3 regions of the Mesorhizobium sp. M0904 genome follow, and region 3 is predicted to be linked to each of the others. Evidence: predicted binding sites of a transcription regulator. Region 3 holds the regulator's gene; each other region holds the start of a gene.
What was found. The regulator HrcA, encoded in region 3, represses chaperone genes, less so after heat shock. The targets are predictions, from matches to a motif close to GTTAGCACTCNCNNNNNGNGAGTGCTAAC.
Positions count from the first base shown of each region.

Region 1 (5,922 bases), on a different contig from region 3:
GCTGAAACGTCCACCTGTAGCCGCTGAGAAGACGACTGCCGCCAGTGCCGTCGTGGAACCGCTATATGACGGCGGCTTGGTTACAGAGCCGGCTCGTGTCGATCGGGCGGGGGAGCCTGATGTGACGTACATGGTCCAGAAAGTGGCCTATGAAGGTGCTGGCATCGTCAACGTGATCAGGTCACGTAATAGCGGTAATACAACCGCGACCACGAGCCTCTCAGGCGTTCGATGAGGCGGGAAATCCGATCACCAGACCAAACGCGTTTCCGCCACACTGCCACACACGAAACCGATCAGGTCACGTTCCAGGCTCGCCAGAAGATTGGAGCCAAGGCCACCTCGGCTGAACTCTGCCATGCCGCGGCGGCCACCTCTTCCAGCCGCGGTAGAAAACGTGGGTCAGCAGCGCCGGCATGGGCGAGCAACTCCCAAATCGCGAGCAGCGCCATCGACACCGCAAGCGGCCGCATATGTCGGCCGATGAAGCGGAAGGCCGGCGGTGCGATGGAAGCGCCGTGCGACAGCCTATCCCGACCTGCAATCGTGATCAGGCTGATCGTGGGGTCTCCGGACGCCAGCGTTGCAGATAGTTTTCGGCAATCGTGAGCAGGCCGTGGATCACCAATTCGGTCAGGCCGACCACGATCATGGCCGAAAGAACGAGTTCAAATTGAAAGAGCTGACGACCATAGGCCATCAGGTAATCGGAGCCCATCGAACGATGCGATGAGTTCTACCGCAACCAGGGTCTGCCAGCCGTGGGCAAGGCCTTCTCGCAGCCCTGTAAAGATCCACGGCACGGCGGAAGGCAGCACGATCATCGTGAGTTTCGACCAGCGGCTGAACGAAAGGACACGGCCAGACCCGTCTTACGACGACGCCGTTGCGCTTCGCCGCCATCAGCTGGGTAGAGGACTTGCACCTCCAAGCTGTCGATCATGCTCGGCACACAAAAAAGGGCGGCATTGCTGCCGCCCTTTCCGCTGTAGGTTGATAGGGGGCTGGATTAGAAATCCATACCGCCCATGCCGCCCATGCCACCGCCGGGCATACCAGCCGGCATGCCGCCGCCAGCCGACTCCTTCTTCGGAGCCTCGGCGATCATAGCTTCGGTGGTGACCAGCAGGCCGGCGACCGAGGCCGCGTCCTGCAGAGCCGTGCGCACAACCTTGACCGGATCGACGATACCCATGGCGATCATGTCGCCATATTCGCCGGTCTGGGCGTTGAAGCCGAAGGTCGCGCCCTTGTTCTCAAGGATCTTGCCGGCAACGATCGATGCTTCCGCACCGGCGTTGGCCGCGATCTGGCGGGCCGGAGCCTGCAGCGCGCGACGCACGATGCTGATGCCGGCGGTCTGGTCGGAGTTAGCGCCGGTGACGGTGATGGCCAGCGAAGCGCGCAGCAGGGCGACGCCGCCGCCGGGAACGATGCCTTCTTCGACGGCGGCACGGGTCGCGTTGAGGGCGTCATCGACGCGGTCCTTCTTTTCCTTGACTTCCACTTCGGTCGCACCGCCGACGCGGATGACGGCAACGCCGCCCGCCAGCTTGGCGAGACGTTCCTGCAGCTTCTCCTTGTCGTAGTCCGAGGTGGTCTCCTCGATCTGCTGCTTGATCTGGGCGACGCGGCCCTGGATTTCTTCCTTCTTGCCGGCGCCGTCGACGATGGTGGTGTTCTCCTTGGAGATCGACACCTTCTTGGCGCGGCCGAGCATGTTGAGGCCGACATTCTCGAGCTTGATGCCGAGGTCTTCGGAAATGACCTGGCCACCGGTGAGGATGGCGATGTCTTCCAGCATGGCCTTGCGGCGATCACCGAAGCCCGGCGCCTTGACGGCAGCGATCTTCAGGCCGCCACGCAGCTTGTTGACGACCAGCGTGGCCAGGGCCTCGCCTTCGACGTCTTCCGAGATGATGACCAGCGGCTTCGAGGTCTGCACGACAGCCTCGAGGATCGGCAGCATGGCCTGCAGGTTGGAGAGCTTCTTCTCGTGGAGCAGGATGTAGGCGTCTTCCAGATCCGCAACCATCTTTTCGGCGTTGGTGACGAAGTAGGGCGAGAGATAGCCGCGGTCGAACTGCATGCCTTCAACGACTTCGAGCTCGGTCTCGGCGGTCTTGGCTTCCTCGACCGTGATGACGCCCTCATTGCCGACCTTCTGCATCGCTTCCGCGATCATCGAGCCGACCGAAACGTCGCCATTGCCGGCGATGGTGCCGACCTGGGCAACCTCTTCCGAGGTCTTGATCTTCTTGGCATTCTTGATCAGCGTCGCGACGACGTCGGCGACGGCGAGGTCGATGCCGCGCTTGAGGTCCATCGGGTTCATGCCGGCGGCAACCGACTTGTGGCCTTCCTGGACGATCGACTGTGCCAGAACGGTCGCGGTCGTAGTGCCGTCGCCGGCGATGTCATTGGTCTTCGAAGCAACTTCGCGGACCATCTGCGCGCCCATGTTTTCGAACTTGTCCTCAAGCTCGATTTCCTTGGCGACGGTGACGCCGTCCTTGGTGATGCGCGGTGCGCCGAACGACTTGTCGATGACGACGTTGCGGCCCTTGGGGCCGAGCGTGACCTTCACCGCGTCGGCGAGGATGTTGACGCCGCGCAGCATGCGCTCACGAGCGTCACGGGAGAATTTTACGTCTTTGGCAGCCATTTGTTACTCCTGGGCATTTCGCCCGAAATTCAGATTGGATGGTGCGGATGAAAGGCGGCGGCGTGTCAGCCGATGACGCCCATGATGTCCGCTTCCTTCATGATCAGAAGGTCTTCGCCGTTGAGCTTGACTTCGGTGCCCGACCACTTGCCGAACAGGATGCGGTCGCCGGCCTTGACGTCCAGCGGGACGAGCTTGCCGACCTCGTCACGGGCGCCGGAACCGACGGCGATGATCTCGCCTTCCTGCGGCTTTTCCTTCGCCGTGTCGGGGATGATGATCCCGCCGGCGGTCTTCGCTTCGGACTCGACGCGGCGAACGACCACGCGGTCATGCAGCGGCCGGAAATTCGACTTTGCCATTTTTGGATTTCCCTGGTGCGGATGTTGAACGGTTCTCCGTTGCCGGAGCGTGTTTAGCACTCACCAGAAGCGAGTGCTAACGCGGCAGTGAGATAGGCCGTAGGCTCCTGCTAGTCAAGACGGAAGAGGGACGGGCGAAGAGCAAACGAGCGTGGAAGCACCGAGCGTTTTACGTGAACGACGTCGGAGATCGGACATGGATGGGGCGGCTCACCATTTGCAACTGAAGGCTTTATTCATTTGGCACGATTGGTGCAGCGAATGATCCGCAAACGTTGCGCGCGACCGATATAATGAGAGGTGAGCGCCATCAGGATTCCTGCGTTAACCGTCCACTCGGTCTTTACGGTGTGGCCGCCGCGCGGGCGCCAGGACTCCGGCCATCCCGATAGTCACCAATCCAATCTGCGGAGAACAGGAGGCAAGATGAGAGCGACAGTCAGCACGAACTCGAATTTGAAATGTTTGGCCAAAGCAACTGCCATCGCCTTGCTCTGGACGGTTACGGCTACATCGGCGGACGAAGGTATGTGGATGCCGGGCCAGACTGCGGAAGTGTGCGCGGCCATGCGCGCGGATGGGCTCCAGATCGATCCCGCCCAGCTGGGCCGTCTAGACGCTGACCCGCTCAACGCGATCGTATCACTGGGCGGATGCTCCGCCTCGTTCGTCAGTCCACAAGGGCTGGTCGCAACCAATCATCATTGCGTGTTAGAATCCATCCAATACCACAGCAAGGAGGGCCAGGACTATCTCACAGACGGCTTTCTGGCGAAGAGCCCTGGGTGAAGAATTGCCCGCGGCGCCAGGCAGCCGCAGCTATGTGATCGAGGACATGCGGGATGTGACCGCCGAAATGCTCAAGAGCGTCTCGGACAAGCTGAACGGGTTTGCCCGCTATGAGCGGCTCGCCACGAACAAAAAGGCCCTGATCGCCGCATGTGAAGGACAGCCCATCGCCGTTGCGACGTATGGCGGCGTCTCCTACTATCTCCTCCAGAAGCTCGAAATTGAGGACGTGCGCCTCGTCTATGCGCCCGCGCTCGGCATCGGCAACTTCGGCGGCCAAACGGACAACTGGATGTGGCTGCGCCACACGGGCCACTTCGGCTTTTATCGCGCCTATGTCGCTCCTGATGGTTCCTCCCGGCCATATGCGCGCGACAATGTGCCTTACCGGCCGGAGAGTTGGCTACCCATAGCCTGTGAAGGCGTCAAGGAAGGCGACCTTGTGATGGTCGCCGGCTTTCCCGGCGCAACCCACCAGTTCCTGACCGCGGATGAAGTCCGGTTCAACTTCGCGCAATTCGAACCGCGGTTGCAGCGTTCGCTCTCGGATTATCCCGCCCAGATCAATCAGGCAACGGCAGGCAATCGCGAGGCGCAGATCCATTGACCGCCCGCTTCACAAATTGGCTCGGCCTAAAACGCATGGGAAAAGCAGAAAAGGCAACAGATCGGCACCAGAATGAATATGGCCGCGCGAACTGACAGACGCGCCAACAATCGGCATCTCGCATGGTGGCACTGGACGTGGCTCCCACCCTGCTGGCGCGACTCCCCATCAGGTCGTCGGGGTTTCGCTGGCGAAAAAAACTTCCGCGTGTCTCTGCGCGATCCATCCCGCTTGCGCGTGCCTAGTCAACCAAAAAACTGACCATCTGCAGGATCAGGATCAGCAAAAAAAAGCCAAAGGCAGACGCCAAAACAGCTGCCAGCAGGACGATGCGTTGTTTCTTCACCCACAGTTCCCCCGGGAGAGAGTCTAAGGATAATCCTTAAAAAAGGCGCCATGGAACAGGGCGCCCCACGCTCATTTGTGCGTTTAAAGTTTAGCTTGCCTGATTTATGTAATTAGACGGCTTCTTTTATGCAACACTTTTCCAAGTACTTGCACAAATCTGAACGTATCGCACATTTAGACGAACTGTACATTCGATAGCGACTTTGACGCACGCGTTTACTGGCGGTATACATCCTTCACCGTTGCCGCAAGGCATTGGCCCAGGCGCGCGGCACCTCCTTCACGACAAAGGTTGAAAGCCCGTCCTCGGGCGTTTCATTTCCAAGATCACTTCGATCCACTCATACGGGCTTCCCGAGCGAGACCGTGGGTTCGGACGGTGCGAATGAATTTCTCGTTATAATCGAATTGATTATAAGGGATATTTCTACGTTGAGTATAAAGGATGTCAAGCCCGCGCCAGCGGCAATTTTGTCCGGGCGACCTCCGTTTCGTCGAGGACATGGTGGCGGAAGCGATAAAGCTTCGCCGGCCGACCGCCGGTATCAAATGCACTTTCGCCGGTCTCCGCCACCAGTTCCTGCTGCTCCATCAACCGGCGAAAGTTCTGCTGAAGCGCCCCTGCCGATCTAATCGTCAACGCTGTCCGCGTCAGCGCATTGCCATCGGTCAGAAAGCCGACGACATTGTTGATGACGAATGTAACGATCCGCGGCTTCAGAGAGGAATGCGCGCTTCGTCCAGATGGATGGAGTGGGCTGGCAGGTCCGGGCGGCCGCGCCGTTGAGGATGCAGCATCGAGAGCCGCGCTCGCCGAGGATGACATAGGTCGAGATTCGCGCCGGAAGTCTTGCTCCATGTCTCCCACGAATCCATTGGCAGGATCCCGGCTTCTTCGCAGTGGTCAGGGTCGAGCGTTATCGAACCGTGGTAGTTGAGGTTTGCTTCGGTGACGTGCATGCCGTGCAGATTGCCGGCGACTATTTTTCGCATTGGTCCCGTTGTCCTATTCATCTCACAACGTCAGTCCTGATGTTGAGCAGCTTCGCTGGGCTAAATCCCGACGACGAGCGCCCCGCCGCTGAGTCCCGCACCTGCCGCCGCCAGGAGTATTTTCTTGCCCGGCCGAAACGGCTCCGCTTGATTGGCGA
Region 1 covers NZ_JAMYOC010000032.1:21,725-27,646, reverse strand. Annotated here, with positions in the region: gene NKH80_RS27220 (hypothetical protein) at 1-235, shown strand, start outside; gene NKH80_RS27215 (hypothetical protein) at 297-452, opposite strand; gene NKH80_RS27210 (hypothetical protein) at 551-718, opposite strand; gene NKH80_RS27205 (hypothetical protein) at 669-824, opposite strand; gene groL (chaperonin GroEL) at 1,010-2,665, opposite strand; gene groES (co-chaperone GroES) at 2,731-3,027, opposite strand; gene NKH80_RS27190 (S46 family peptidase) at 3,454-3,816, shown strand; gene NKH80_RS27185 (S46 family peptidase) at 3,851-4,423, shown strand; gene NKH80_RS27180 (NrtR DNA-binding winged helix domain-containing protein) at 5,220-5,411, opposite strand; partial or broken gene NKH80_RS27175 (aspartate 1-decarboxylase) at 5,457-5,764, opposite strand; gene bioZ (3-oxopimeloyl-[acyl-carrier-protein] synthase BioZ) at 5,825-5,922, opposite strand, start outside.
Region 1: the regulator HrcA is predicted to act here: its motif matches at 3,080-3,108, upstream of groES (co-chaperone GroES).

Region 2 (5,922 bases), on a different contig from region 3:
CCGCGTTACGCCTCCGGCTTACGCATGCGGTAGCCCATGCCGCGAACGGTTTCGATCATGTCGATGCCCATCTTCTTGCGAAGCCGTCCGACAAAGACCTCGATCGTGTTGGAATCGCGATCGAAATCCTGGTCGTAGAGATGCTCGACCAGTTCGGTCCGGGATACGACGTCGCCCATATGGTGCATGAGGTAAGCAAGCAAGCGGAATTCGTGCGAGGTCAGCTTCAGCGGTACGCCGTCGACGTCGGCCTTGGAGGCCTTGGTGTCGAGACGCAGCGGCCCGCAGGTCAGCTCGGACGAGGCATGCCCGGCAGCGCGCCGGATCAGAGCGCGCACCCTGGCCAGAATTTCCTCGATGTGGAAGGGTTTGGTGACGTAGTCGTCGGCGCCGGCGTCGATGCCGGCAACCTTGTCGCTCCAGCGGTCGCGTGCCGTCAGGATCAGCACCGGCATCTTGCGGCCGCCGCGCCGCCAGCGCTCGACCACGCTGATGCCGTCCATCTGCGGCAGGCCGATGTCGAGCACCACGGCATCATAGGGCTCGGTGTCGCCGAGAAAATGCCCTTCCTCGCCGTCGAAAGCGCGGTCGACGACATAGCCGGCATCGACCAGCGCGTCGCCGATCTGCCGGTTGAGATCCTTGTCATCTTCGACGACGAGTACGCGCATGCGGAAGGCCTGTTGAAGCTGTTCAGATATAGGCCGATTCCGGCAGACTGGGAAACGGCACGGTTCAGTTCAGCGGAACGACGATCTCCGAGCGACGGGGACGCTGCCCGTCCTTGCCCGGAACGAGCACGACGATGACGCAGACCGGCTTGCCGGCGCGTGTCGACTGCGAGGCCTTGGCCAAGGTGCCGCCATTCTGCTCCGCCACCTGCTGGCCGATCGCGTAGCAGTCGGACGCGGCGAGGACGACCGGCTGGGGCCGCTCGGGCGTGACAGCGGGGATCGCCATCGCTTGCGACGCAAGCAGGCCGGCGGCTGAGAGCGCCAGTGCCGCGGTCCGGAAGTGGGAGCGAAGGGTTTTCATGGCCAGCGTTCTAACGCGCCGGTGCTGAACGTGATATGAACGGTGAACGCTCGAATGCATGCCCGTTACCGGATTGCCCTTTCGCTGCCCATCCCGCGAAATTGCCAAGTTAACCTAGCCCTCCGATCCTTCGCCGACAACCGGGCATCGTTTGGCGGTGAAAGGCAATCGCTTCAGGTTTGCCCCGACTTCGACAATCGATCCGGCAACCGAAGGCAGATTCAGCCGAACCGACCGGAAATAAAAAAACCCGCTCTGCGACGGGTCATTGGCGCCAATCAGCACCATAGCCAAATTAGTAGCATAGCTGCCGGCACAAAGCAAGAACAAAATTGCCCGATTTTACGGAAAGTGCCCGACGCTCAGCCGTCTTCCTCGATCACGGCGCGGAAGCGCAGCAGCCCGTGATGGGCCGAAAGGTCCTCGTCGTAGCGGGCTTCGGCGAATTCGAGCTTGAGATGGGCGCGACGATGTTCACCAAGCGAGAGCGCCGCATCTCGCAGGCGGGCGCTGACCAGGTCCATGATGTCGGTGGTTTCCTTGCTGGCCTCGGACTTCGACCAGACATGCAGCGTCAGCAACTGCTCGGCGTTGTTCTCCGTCCCCGTTGCCCAGTCGTAGACGCTGGTGCGGCCGAAGGTCATGTGGGGGAACGCAACATTTTCCGGGGCATGGTCGAACAGTTTTGCATCGCCCAGTGCCGCCGACAGGTCGGGATCGCCGTTCACTGCCTCGAATATTGCCCTCTGCAATTCGACGGCCGGCGCGGTCATTGTCTTTGCCCTCGCCCGTCGCGTCGACCTCCCGGCTGCGTAGCTGCGTTGCATGACGGCATCCCGGCAAAAGCGCGAATCAGCGCGTCTCATACGGATTATGAACCTTCATGACCTCGGGAATAAGCCCTGCTCCTGGAATGCGCGACGCCGCAGCCCTCTGCGTCACGGACCCCTTGACCGGCTGAACGGTCGCGACGTCAAGCGGCGAGCGAAGGCGGACCGGAAGCCCTGAGAAAGCGTCTTGTGGACGGATTGCGACGGATCTAGCGAAAATCGGCCGCAGTCAGCACATATATGCTCCTGCGGGTGCGGGCATAGGCATTCCTGGCGACATCGTGGATCGAGTTGGAAGCCGTGTCGAAGGCTGCCAGGTAGGTAGCTTCTGAGGCCGCCGTTCCCGGCTGCATCTTGGAGATGGCATCGGTAGCGACAGAGAAGGAAATCTGGAACATGCCGTCATGGCCGACGAAGCGGATGCGTTTGCTTGCCTCGTCGTAGCTGCGGCTGGGATTGGGAAATGTCAGGCTCATGGTTTCGCCTCCATCGATGCGGATACGGCCTTCTTGACTGCCCGTGACGCCCGCTTCTTCTTTGCGGCGACCGGATTCAGAGCTTCCGCCGCGCGGTCCGCCTCTTCCTTGGCCAGTCGCAATTCCCTCAGCCTTGCCGTTTTGATGCTCCTGGCCTTGGCCTCCGAGAGATATTCGGCAGTTGCTTTGTTCCGTTCCGCCGTCTTCTTCTGGTTTTCCATGAAGCGAGCCTGAGCTTTTTCCATGATGTTCTGATTGCCTTCGGCCATCGGTAAAATCTCCCTTGCAGCGAAAGTCATGACTGTGAACTTCATCGTAAAATAGGTGTTCAAAGACAGAAATTCAATTTCATTAATATTCGGCAGGACCCGAACACCAAGGGATGACCAGGCAAGATAATACGTTCAATATTTTATATGCCCTATGAATATTTTTTGGCACTCCTATCAATCGAGTGCCAAGGCGCCTATAGAGAGGGGGCGGCCGCCTAAGCCGGCCCCAGAAAGAGTCCCCATGAAATTCCGGCCACTCCACGATCGCGTCGTCATTCGGCGCGCCGAAAGCGACACCAAATCCAAGGGCGGCATCATCATCCCCGACAATGCCAAAGAAAAACCGCAGGAAGGCGAAGTGATCGCTGTCGGGCCGGGCGCGCGGGACGAAAGCGGCGCGCTGATCCCGCTCGACGTCGAGGCCGGCGATCTCATTCTGTTCGGCAAATGGTCCGGCACCGAGGTCAAGATAGACGGCGAGGACCTTCTGATCATGAAGGAGGCCGACGTCATGGGCATCATCGAAAAAAGCGAGACGGGCATCATCGACAAGACCGTGGCTGCCAAGAAGGCCGCCTGATTGGAAGGCCGCGCGCCCTCCCGCGCGCGCAAAGGACGCTCCGAGCTTTGATTCAGGCGCTGCAAGCGCCTTGCCACGACAACCGAACTGGAAAAGATCATGTCTGCCAAGGAAATCAGATTCTCCACCGACGCGCGTGACCGCATGCTGCGCGGCGTCGAAATCCTCAACAACGCCGTCAAGGTGACGCTCGGCCCCAAAGGCCGCAACGTCATCATCGACAAGGCCTACGGCGCGCCGCGCATCACCAAGGACGGGGTGGCCGTGGCAAAGGAAATCGAGCTTTCCGACAAGTTCGAAAACATGGGCGCACAGATGGTGCGCGAAGTGGCCTCGAAAACCAACGACCTCGCCGGCGACGGCACCACCACCGCCACGGTGCTTGCCGCTTCCATCCTGCGCGAGGGCGCCAAATTCGTTGCCGCCGGCATGAACCCGATGGACCTCAAGCGCGGCATCGACCTTGCCATCAGCGCCGTCGTAAAGGAAATCCAGGCCCGAGCCAAGAAGGTCAAGTCCTCAGGCGAGATCGCGCAGGTCGGCACCATTGCCGCCAATGGCGACACCAGTGTCGGCGCCATGATCGCCAAGGCGATGGACAAGGTCGGCAATGACGGCGTCATTACCGTCGAGGAGGCCAAGACCGCCGAAACCGAGCTAGACGTCGTCGAAGGCATGCAGTTCGACCGCGGCTATCTCTCGCCCTATTTCGTCACCAATGCCGAGAAGATGCGCGCCGAGCTGGAAGACCCTTACGTCCTCATCCACGAAAAGAAGCTCGGAAATCTGCAGGCCCTGCTGCCCATCCTCGAAGCCGTGGTGCAAAGCGGGAGGCCGCTGTTGATCATCTCCGAGGACGTCGAGGGCGAGGCGCTGGCAACGCTGGTCGTCAACAAGCTGCGCGGCGGCCTCAAGGTAGCGGCCGTCAAGGCGCCTGGCTTCGGTGACCGCCGCAAGGCGATGCTGGAAGACATCGCCGTGCTCACCGCCGGACAGATGATTTCCGAGGATCTCGGCATCAAGCTGGAGAACATTACCATAGACATGCTCGGCCGCGCCAAGCGCGTGCTGATCGAGAAGGACACCACCACGATCATCGACGGCGCCGGCGAGAAGACCACCATCCAGGCGCGCGTCCAGCAGATCAAGGCGCAGATCGAGGAAACCACGTCCGACTATGACAAGGAGAAGCTGCAGGAACGTCTCGCCAAGCTGGCGGGCGGCGTTGCCGTCATCCGCGTCGGCGGCGCCACCGAATCCGAGGTCAAGGAAAAGAAGGACCGCATCGACGATGCGCTGAACGCCACGCGCGCGGCCGTTGAAGAAGGCATCGTTCCGGGCGGCGGTGTCGCGTTGCTGCGCGCCAAGGCTGTGCTGAACGGGATGACCGGAGCCAATGCCGATGTGACGGCGGGCATTTCGATCGTGTCGAGAGCGCTCGAAGCGCCGATCCGGCAGATCGCCGAGAATTCCGGCGTCGAAGGTTCGATCGTCGTCGGCAAGCTCGCCGACGGCAAGGATCACAATCAGGGCTTCGATGCCCAGAACGAGGTCTATGTCGACATGATCAAGGCCGGCATCGTCGACCCGGCGAAGGTGGTACGGACGGCGCTGCAGGACGCGGGCTCCATTGCGGCGCTTCTGATCACGGCGGAAGCCATGATCACCGACGTTCCGGCGAAGGAAGCCGCTGCTTCGCCCGGCGGCATGGGCTATTGACCAGCCACTGCCGGAAACAAGCCTGAAAGACAGCCGCCGGGTATCCCCGGCGCGCACCATCGGCAAGGAGATCGATCAATGATCGCATTCGTCCCGAAGCCAAATGCAGCGGCGAAAATCGAAGTGGCCGAGGAAAGCCGCTTCGATCGCATTCGCAGGCTTGCCGACAAGCACAGGAAAGCCAACGCCGGTATGATAGGCCGCGACCCGAAAAAGATCGCGGACAAGCGTCCCATGTGACGCTGCCGATCCTCAGCACCCACGCAAGCGCGGAACCTTCATCGCCCTTGTAGGCAGCACCAAAATGGACGAATAGTCTTGAAAGGCGCGCCGCCGTGAAATTGCCGGCATGCGGTTTCTCAGTTGGCGGCGTCCCCGCAGCCGGATCCTGGAATGGCCAGTCCTTTGGAACCACGCAAGAGAAGAGGTCCGATCGCCGCAAGGCTGCTGGCGGTGGATGCGTGGATCGATTCCTCTGCCTACGAAATCGGCTTCAGGGCGCGCCAGTTCTGGGAGGCGGCCACCATCTTCTCGCGGCGTTTCCGCGTCGGCGGCTGGCGCCGCGGCCTGATCGAACTGTTGAGTGAAGGCTTTACGCTCGGTGCCGGCGGCATCGTCGTCCTTTTGGCGCTGGCCTTGCCGGCCTTCCAGATAACCGCCGGCGACTGGCGCACGCAAGGCGACTTCGCCGTCACCTTCCTAGACCGCTACGGCAACGAGATCGGCCAGCGGGGCATCATCCAGCGCGATTCGGTGCCGGTCGACGAGATGCCCGACCATGTCATCAAGGCGGTGCTGGCCACCGAGGACCGCCGTTTCTTCGACCATTACGGCATCGATGTGCTCGGCCTGTCGCGGGCGATATTCGAGAATGTGCGGGCCAATTCCGTCGTCCAGGGCGGCTCGAGCATCACCCAGCAGCTGGCCAAGAACCTGTTCCTGACCAACGAACGGACCTTCGAGCGCAAGATCAAGGAAGCCTTCCTGTCGCTGTGGCTCGAAGCCAATCT
Region 2 covers NZ_JAMYOC010000001.1:223,831-229,752, forward strand. Annotated here, with positions in the region: gene NKH80_RS01195 (response regulator transcription factor) at 6-671, opposite strand; gene NKH80_RS01200 (hypothetical protein) at 736-1,035, opposite strand; gene NKH80_RS01205 (DUF3168 domain-containing protein) at 1,398-1,808, opposite strand; gene NKH80_RS01210 (DUF1488 family protein) at 2,075-2,341, opposite strand; gene NKH80_RS01215 (hypothetical protein) at 2,338-2,610, opposite strand; gene NKH80_RS01220 (co-chaperone GroES) at 2,855-3,193, shown strand; gene groL (chaperonin GroEL) at 3,293-4,912, shown strand; gene NKH80_RS01230 (hypothetical protein) at 4,991-5,152, shown strand; gene NKH80_RS01235 (transglycosylase domain-containing protein) at 5,306-5,922, shown strand, end outside.
Region 2: the regulator HrcA is predicted to act here: its motif matches at 2,775-2,803, upstream of NKH80_RS01220 (co-chaperone GroES).

Region 3 (5,922 bases):
TTGGCTCGATCAGCGTGGTCTTGCCGGGTGTAATCCTGCCCGACGCCTCCAATGCCTCGATCATCGAGACGCCGATGCGGTCCTTGACCGAGGCGATCGGGTTGAAGAATTCGAGCTTGGCCAGCAGATTGGCGACGACACCCTTCTCCCTGGCGAATTTATCCAGCCGCACCAGCGGCGTGTCGCCGATCGTCTCGGTGATCGAATTGTAGATGCGGCCGCGGCCGGGCACGTGTGTGTGGGTGGCGGGCTTGTTCATTGGTTTTCCTCCCAGAGGTCAAGCGGCAAGAGCCGGGCGGGCATAGGATAGAGCCATCCACCACGCAAGATAGGCACGTTCGAAAAATATCCGAGTGACGTTCGTGCTGAATACCGGCGCCTTGCAGGGCGTTGGGCGGATCGGCGAAGAGATCTACTGGCGGGCGGCAATTGCCGCCGCCGCACCGACCATGAAGCCGGCGGCGGTGCGGTTGAGTGCCCTCAGCGCCCGCGGCGACTTCAGGAACCAGCGCGCCTTGGCCGCCAGCGCCAGATAGGGCACCAGCACCACGAGCAGAACGATGATAGTGAGCGCGACCAGGATGCCGTAATCGGCCAGCGTGATCATCTTCAGATCGACGATGGTCGGGGTGATGGCGAGATAGAAAATCATCGTCTTCGGATTGCCGAGTGTGACGGCGAGACCGGCTACAAAGCTGGATGCCAAGCCGCCTTTGCCTTTCTTCGCCTCTACCGTTTCGGGCGTGATGCCGCTCGTCCAGAAACGCCAGCCAAGAAAAGCGAGGTAGGCGACGCCCAGCCATTTGATGGCTAGGAAGACCATGCCGAACGTCTGTGCGACGAAAGCCAGGCCGAGCACCACGGCAGTTAAATAGGTCAGGTCGCCGAGCATCAGCCCGAACGACATGGCCAGCGACGAGCGGAAGCCGGAACCCAGCGCACGCGCAACAAGCGCGGTGACGCCTGGGCCGGGGATGGCTGCGGCGATGCCGAGGGCGGCGCTATAGGCGAGGAACCCGGTGAGCGTCATGGTTCGCGCTTGTCGCACAATGTTGAAGTTGGGTGAATTCCCTCGGGCCGAATTCGATTGCGCCAGCGCAGCAGGCGACGCCGCCGTTCAGGAGCGGCCGTCTTCGTAGGTAACGCGCCAGATGGTGCCGTTACCGTCCTCGGTGACGATCAGGGAGCCGTCCTTGGCCATGGCGACACCGACCGGGCGGCCCCAGACGGCGTCGTTCGAGATGACGAAGCCGGTCATGAAGTCCTCATACTCGCCGGTCGGCTTGCCATCCCTGAATTTGAGCCTCACCACCTTGTAGCCGGTCCTGGCGCCACGGTTCCACGAACCATGCATGGTGACGAAAGCATCACCCCGGTAATCCGCCGGAAAGTTCTTGCCGTCGTAGAAGGCTATGTTCATCGGCGCCGAATGGGCCTGCATCAACACGTCGGGGACAGTGGACTTGCCGGCGAGGTCTGGCCGCTCGCCCTGATGGCGCGGATCCTCGTGATTTCCGATGTAGTACCAAGGCCAACCATAGAACGCACCGTCCTTGACCGCTGTTGCAAACTCGAACGGCACATTGTCGCCGAGCTCGTCGCGCTCGTTGACGACGCACCACAACGCGCCGCTGGCGGGCTGCACCGTCATGCCCGTACAGTTGCGCAGGCCGGTGGCGACAGTTCGGGGATTTTTCCCGTCCGGGTCAAAGGCGAGCACATCGGCACGGCCTTCCTCGGGGCCCCAGGCCGCCCCGAGCGGCTTTGATTTCGCCCAGGCGTCAAGGCCGCCATCCGGCTGCTTGTCCATGTCCTCGGCGACATTCGAGTCCGAGCCAACCGATAAAAAAAGCGTCTTGCCGTCAAGCGAGAAGGCGATGTCGCGGGTCGAGTGACCGCCCGACGGGATTTTGGCGACAATGGTTTCTGGTTTACCGGACGCCTTCAGGTCACCGTCGCGATAGGGGAAGCGGACGATGCTGTCGCTGTTTGCGACATAGACCCATTGCGGCTTGCCGCCTGGCGGATAGAAGGCGATGCCGTATGGATAGTTGAGGCCTTGGGCGAAAATCGCTTTCTCGATGGGTTTGGCGCGGCCCTCGGCCAGACGGTAGACGCGTATTTGGTCGGCATGGCCGTTTGCGATGAACAGGTCGCCGTTCGGAGCGACGCGAACGACGCGCGGATTATAGAGTCCGGAGGCGATCATTTCGGCCGAAAAGCCCGGCGGCAATTCTGGCTCGGCGCTTTCGGGCCGTTCCGCCACGCCGCCGCCGTTCGAAGCGGATTGAGCGGGGTCGGCTGCCGGCATGTCTTGCGGCCCGATCAGGCGGCGGACGCCAGGCCTGTCGGCGTGCCAATCGCCAAAAGCGGCTTCGCCTTTGAGCACCTTTTGATCCGCCTGCTGGGCGGGCGCCGGTGTCGCGACAAGGAGGGCAGCGGCAACGGCCGCAAAGCCGCCAGATCGGATCATTAACGTCCTCCGAGGTTTGCCTCGAAGAGGGCAAACGGGATCAGGCATTGGTCGTTCCAAGCGGTCGTTCAGCACACGAGGATTTGAAGCCGAACCCCGTTCAGTTGCCAGAGGTGTAAAAGTCGTCGTCGAGGCGCTTTTCCAGCGCGACCAGATCGGCCGGCAGCGGCAGGCCCATGGCCCGCATCTCTTGCAGCTTCTCACGCAACTGCTCTTGCACCTCGTGCTGATCCTCAGGCTGATTGACCATTTCCTCGAGCAGCAGGCTGATCTGGGCCTTGAACGATTCCAGCGCCATTCTTTTTCTCCTTGCGGCAGGCCGCGGCGGCTCCTAGCGCAGCATGCGCGAAATCAGCTGGGCGGTATAGTCCACCATCGGTACTATGCGCGCATAATTCAGCCGCGTCGGCCCGATGACGCCGAGCGCACCGACGACGCGCGCGTCCTTGTCGCGATAGGGTGCCACCACCAGCGAGGAGCCCGACAGCGAAAACAGCTTGTTTTCCGAACCGATGAATATGCGCACCCCCGGGCCTTCCTCGGCGAGGTCGAGGAGCTGGATCAGCCCATCCTGCGTCTCCAGATCCTCGAACAGATGCCGCAGCAATTCTATGTCGGCCTGGGCGGTGACGTTTTCCAGGAGATTGGCGCGGCCGCGCACGATAAGCCGCCCAGGCACCCCGCTTTCGGCGCCTGCCCAGACCGCCAGGCCCTTCTCGACCAGATCCTGCGACAGCGTGTCGAGGGCTGCCCTGGTCTCTTCCTTGATGCGGGCGATTTCGACCCGGGCCTCGGCCAGGGTGCGGCCGCGGATATGGGCGTTGAGGAAGTTGGAGGCTTCGTGCAATTGCGAGACGGTGATGCCGGCGGGCAGATCGATGACGCGATTTTCGACGTCGCCGTTCTGCGAGACCAGCACGGCCAGCGCCTTGGTCGGCTCGAGCTGGATGAATTCGATGTGCTTCAGCGCCGCCTCATTTTTGGCGGCGAGCACGAGGCCGGCGCCGCGCGACATGCCGGACAGCATCTGGCTGGCCTCGGTCAGCATATGCTCCAGCGTCGCGCCCGAGCCGGAGGCGCGCACCTGCGCCTCGATGGTGCGGCGCTCCTCGTCGGAGAGGTCGCCGAGTTCCATGAATGCATCGACGAAGAAGCGCAAGCCGGCCTGGGTCGGCAGCCGGCCAGCCGAGATGTGCGGCGCGTAGATCAGGCCGAGGTGCTCGAGGTCGCTCATCACGTTGCGGATGGTGGCCGGCGACAGCGATGACGGCAGGATGCGCGACAGGCTGCGCGAACCGACCGGCTCGCCATCCCGCAAATAGGAATCGACGATGCGCCGGAAGATGTCGCGCGAACGCATATCGAGCGATTGAAGCGCGGGCGGTTGAAGTGCCGGCGACGAGAGCACTGGCGACTGCGAACCGGGATCGACTACCTTGGTCATTCGAGCCAAAAACCTCCGGTCCGAAGATATAGACTTCCGCAGCGTCGGCGCAACCGGTCCATTTTCCTTTGCGCCTCACGCCCCGTGCGGCTACAAGCCGGCCAAGATTCCCCGGCCAAGATTCCGAAGAAAGAAAGAAGCCTGAATGCGCCCTTCCAAACGCCAATTCGACGAAATGCGCCCCATCTCCTTCGAGCGCGGCGTCTCCAAGCATGCGGAAGGCTCGTGCCTGGTGAAGTTCGGCGACACGCATGTGCTGTGTACGGCCAGCCTGGAGGAAAAGGTGCCGGGCTGGATGCGCAACTCCGGCAAGGGCTGGGTGACGGCGGAATACGGCATGCTGCCGCGTTCGACCGGCGAGCGCATGCGCCGCGAGGCTTCGGCCGGCAAACAAGGCGGCCGCACGCTGGAGATCCAGCGGCTGATCGGCCGCTCCCTGCGCGCCGTGGTCGATCTGCAGGCGCTCGGTGAGCAGCAGATCACCGTCGACTGCGACGTGATCCAAGCCGACGGCGGCACGCGCACCGCTTCGATCACCGGCGGCTGGGTGGCGCTCTACGACTGCCTGCGCTGGATGGAAGCCCGCCAGATGGCGAGCCTGGGCAAGGTGCTTAAGGATCACGTCGCGGCGATCTCCTGCGGCATCCATGATGGCCAGCCGGTCATCGATCTCGACTATATCGAGGATTCCTCGGCCGGCACCGACGCCAATTTCGTCATGACCGGCAAGGGCGGTATCGTCGAGATCCAGGGCACAGCCGAGGGCGAGCCGTTCTCGGAAGAGCAGTTCGCGGCGCTGATGGGGCTCGCCAAAAAAGGCATTCAGCGCCTGGTCAGCTTGCAGCAGATGGCCGTGGCTTAGCTGCGGTCAATATTGAAGAGATTGGCGATCCTGTGACCCCTTCAGCAATCCTGGAATCAGCACTCTACGTGACGGACCTTGCTGCCGCGGAACGGTTCTATTCGGGCGTCCTCGGGCTCGATCTGCTCGGTAAGGTCCATGGCAGGCATCTCTTCTTCCGCTGCGGCGACGGCGTGCTGCTTATCTTCAATGCCGAGGCGACCAAAGTGCCGCCGCCGGCCGACGCCAAGCTCAAAGTGCCGCCGCATGGCGCGGTCGGCGAGGGCCATCTTTGCTTCGCCGCAAGCGCGGATGAAATCCCACGCTGGAAAGCGCATCTTGAGGCGAAGAAAATCGCCATCGAAAGCGAGTTCGAATGGCCGCAGGGCGGCCGCTCGATCTATATTCGCGACCCCTCGGGCAATTCGATCGAGTTCGCCGAGCCAAGAATCTGGGGCATCTGATGCATTCGCCGACTGTTCATTCGCCAGCTGTTCATTCGCTTGACGGGCATAAGATCGTCGTCGCCAGCCATAACGCCGGCAAATTGCGGGAATTCGCCGATCTGATGGCGCCATTCGGCATAGAAGCGAAGTCCGCAAAGGAATACGGCTTGCCGGAGCCGGACGAGACCGGCACCACTTTCGAGCAGAACGCCCTCATAAAAGCCTTGGCCGCCGCCAAGGCCACTGGGTTGCCCGCGCTGTCGGACGATTCCGGCCTGTGTGTCGATGCGCTCGACGGCGCACCCGGCGTCTACACCGCCAACTGGGCCGAGACGCCGGACGGCTCCCGCGACTTCGGCATGGCCATGCAGCGCACGGAAGTGGCCTTGCAAGAAGTTGGCGCGATCACGCCTGCCCAGCGCAAGGGCCGCTTTGTCGCGGTCATCTGCCTTGCCTTCCCCGATGGCCAGGCGGAATATTTTCGCGGTGAGGTCGTGGGCACGGTGGTATGGCCGCCGCGCGGCGAGCTCGGCTTCGGCTACGATCCGGTATTCTTGCCCGATGGGTTCGAAAGGACCTTCGGCGAGATGAGCGCGGAGGAAAAGCATGGCTGGAAGCCCGGCCAGCTAACCGCATTGTCGCACCGTGCCCGTGCTTTCCAGAAATTCGCCCAAGCCCGATTGGCCGGCGCATGACCATGCTGCTCGACCGCAGCCCC
Region 3 covers NZ_JAMYOC010000026.1:2,037-7,958, reverse strand. Annotated here, with positions in the region: gene cysK (cysteine synthase A) at 1-259, opposite strand, end outside; gene NKH80_RS24475 (LysE family translocator) at 413-1,030, opposite strand; gene NKH80_RS24470 (PQQ-dependent sugar dehydrogenase) at 1,118-2,473, opposite strand; gene NKH80_RS24465 (hypothetical protein) at 2,574-2,771, opposite strand; gene hrcA (heat-inducible transcriptional repressor HrcA) at 2,805-3,917, opposite strand; gene rph (ribonuclease PH) at 4,063-4,779, shown strand; gene NKH80_RS24450 (VOC family protein) at 4,812-5,222, shown strand; gene rdgB (RdgB/HAM1 family non-canonical purine NTP pyrophosphatase) at 5,222-5,899, shown strand; gene hemW (radical SAM family heme chaperone HemW) at 5,896-5,922, shown strand, end outside.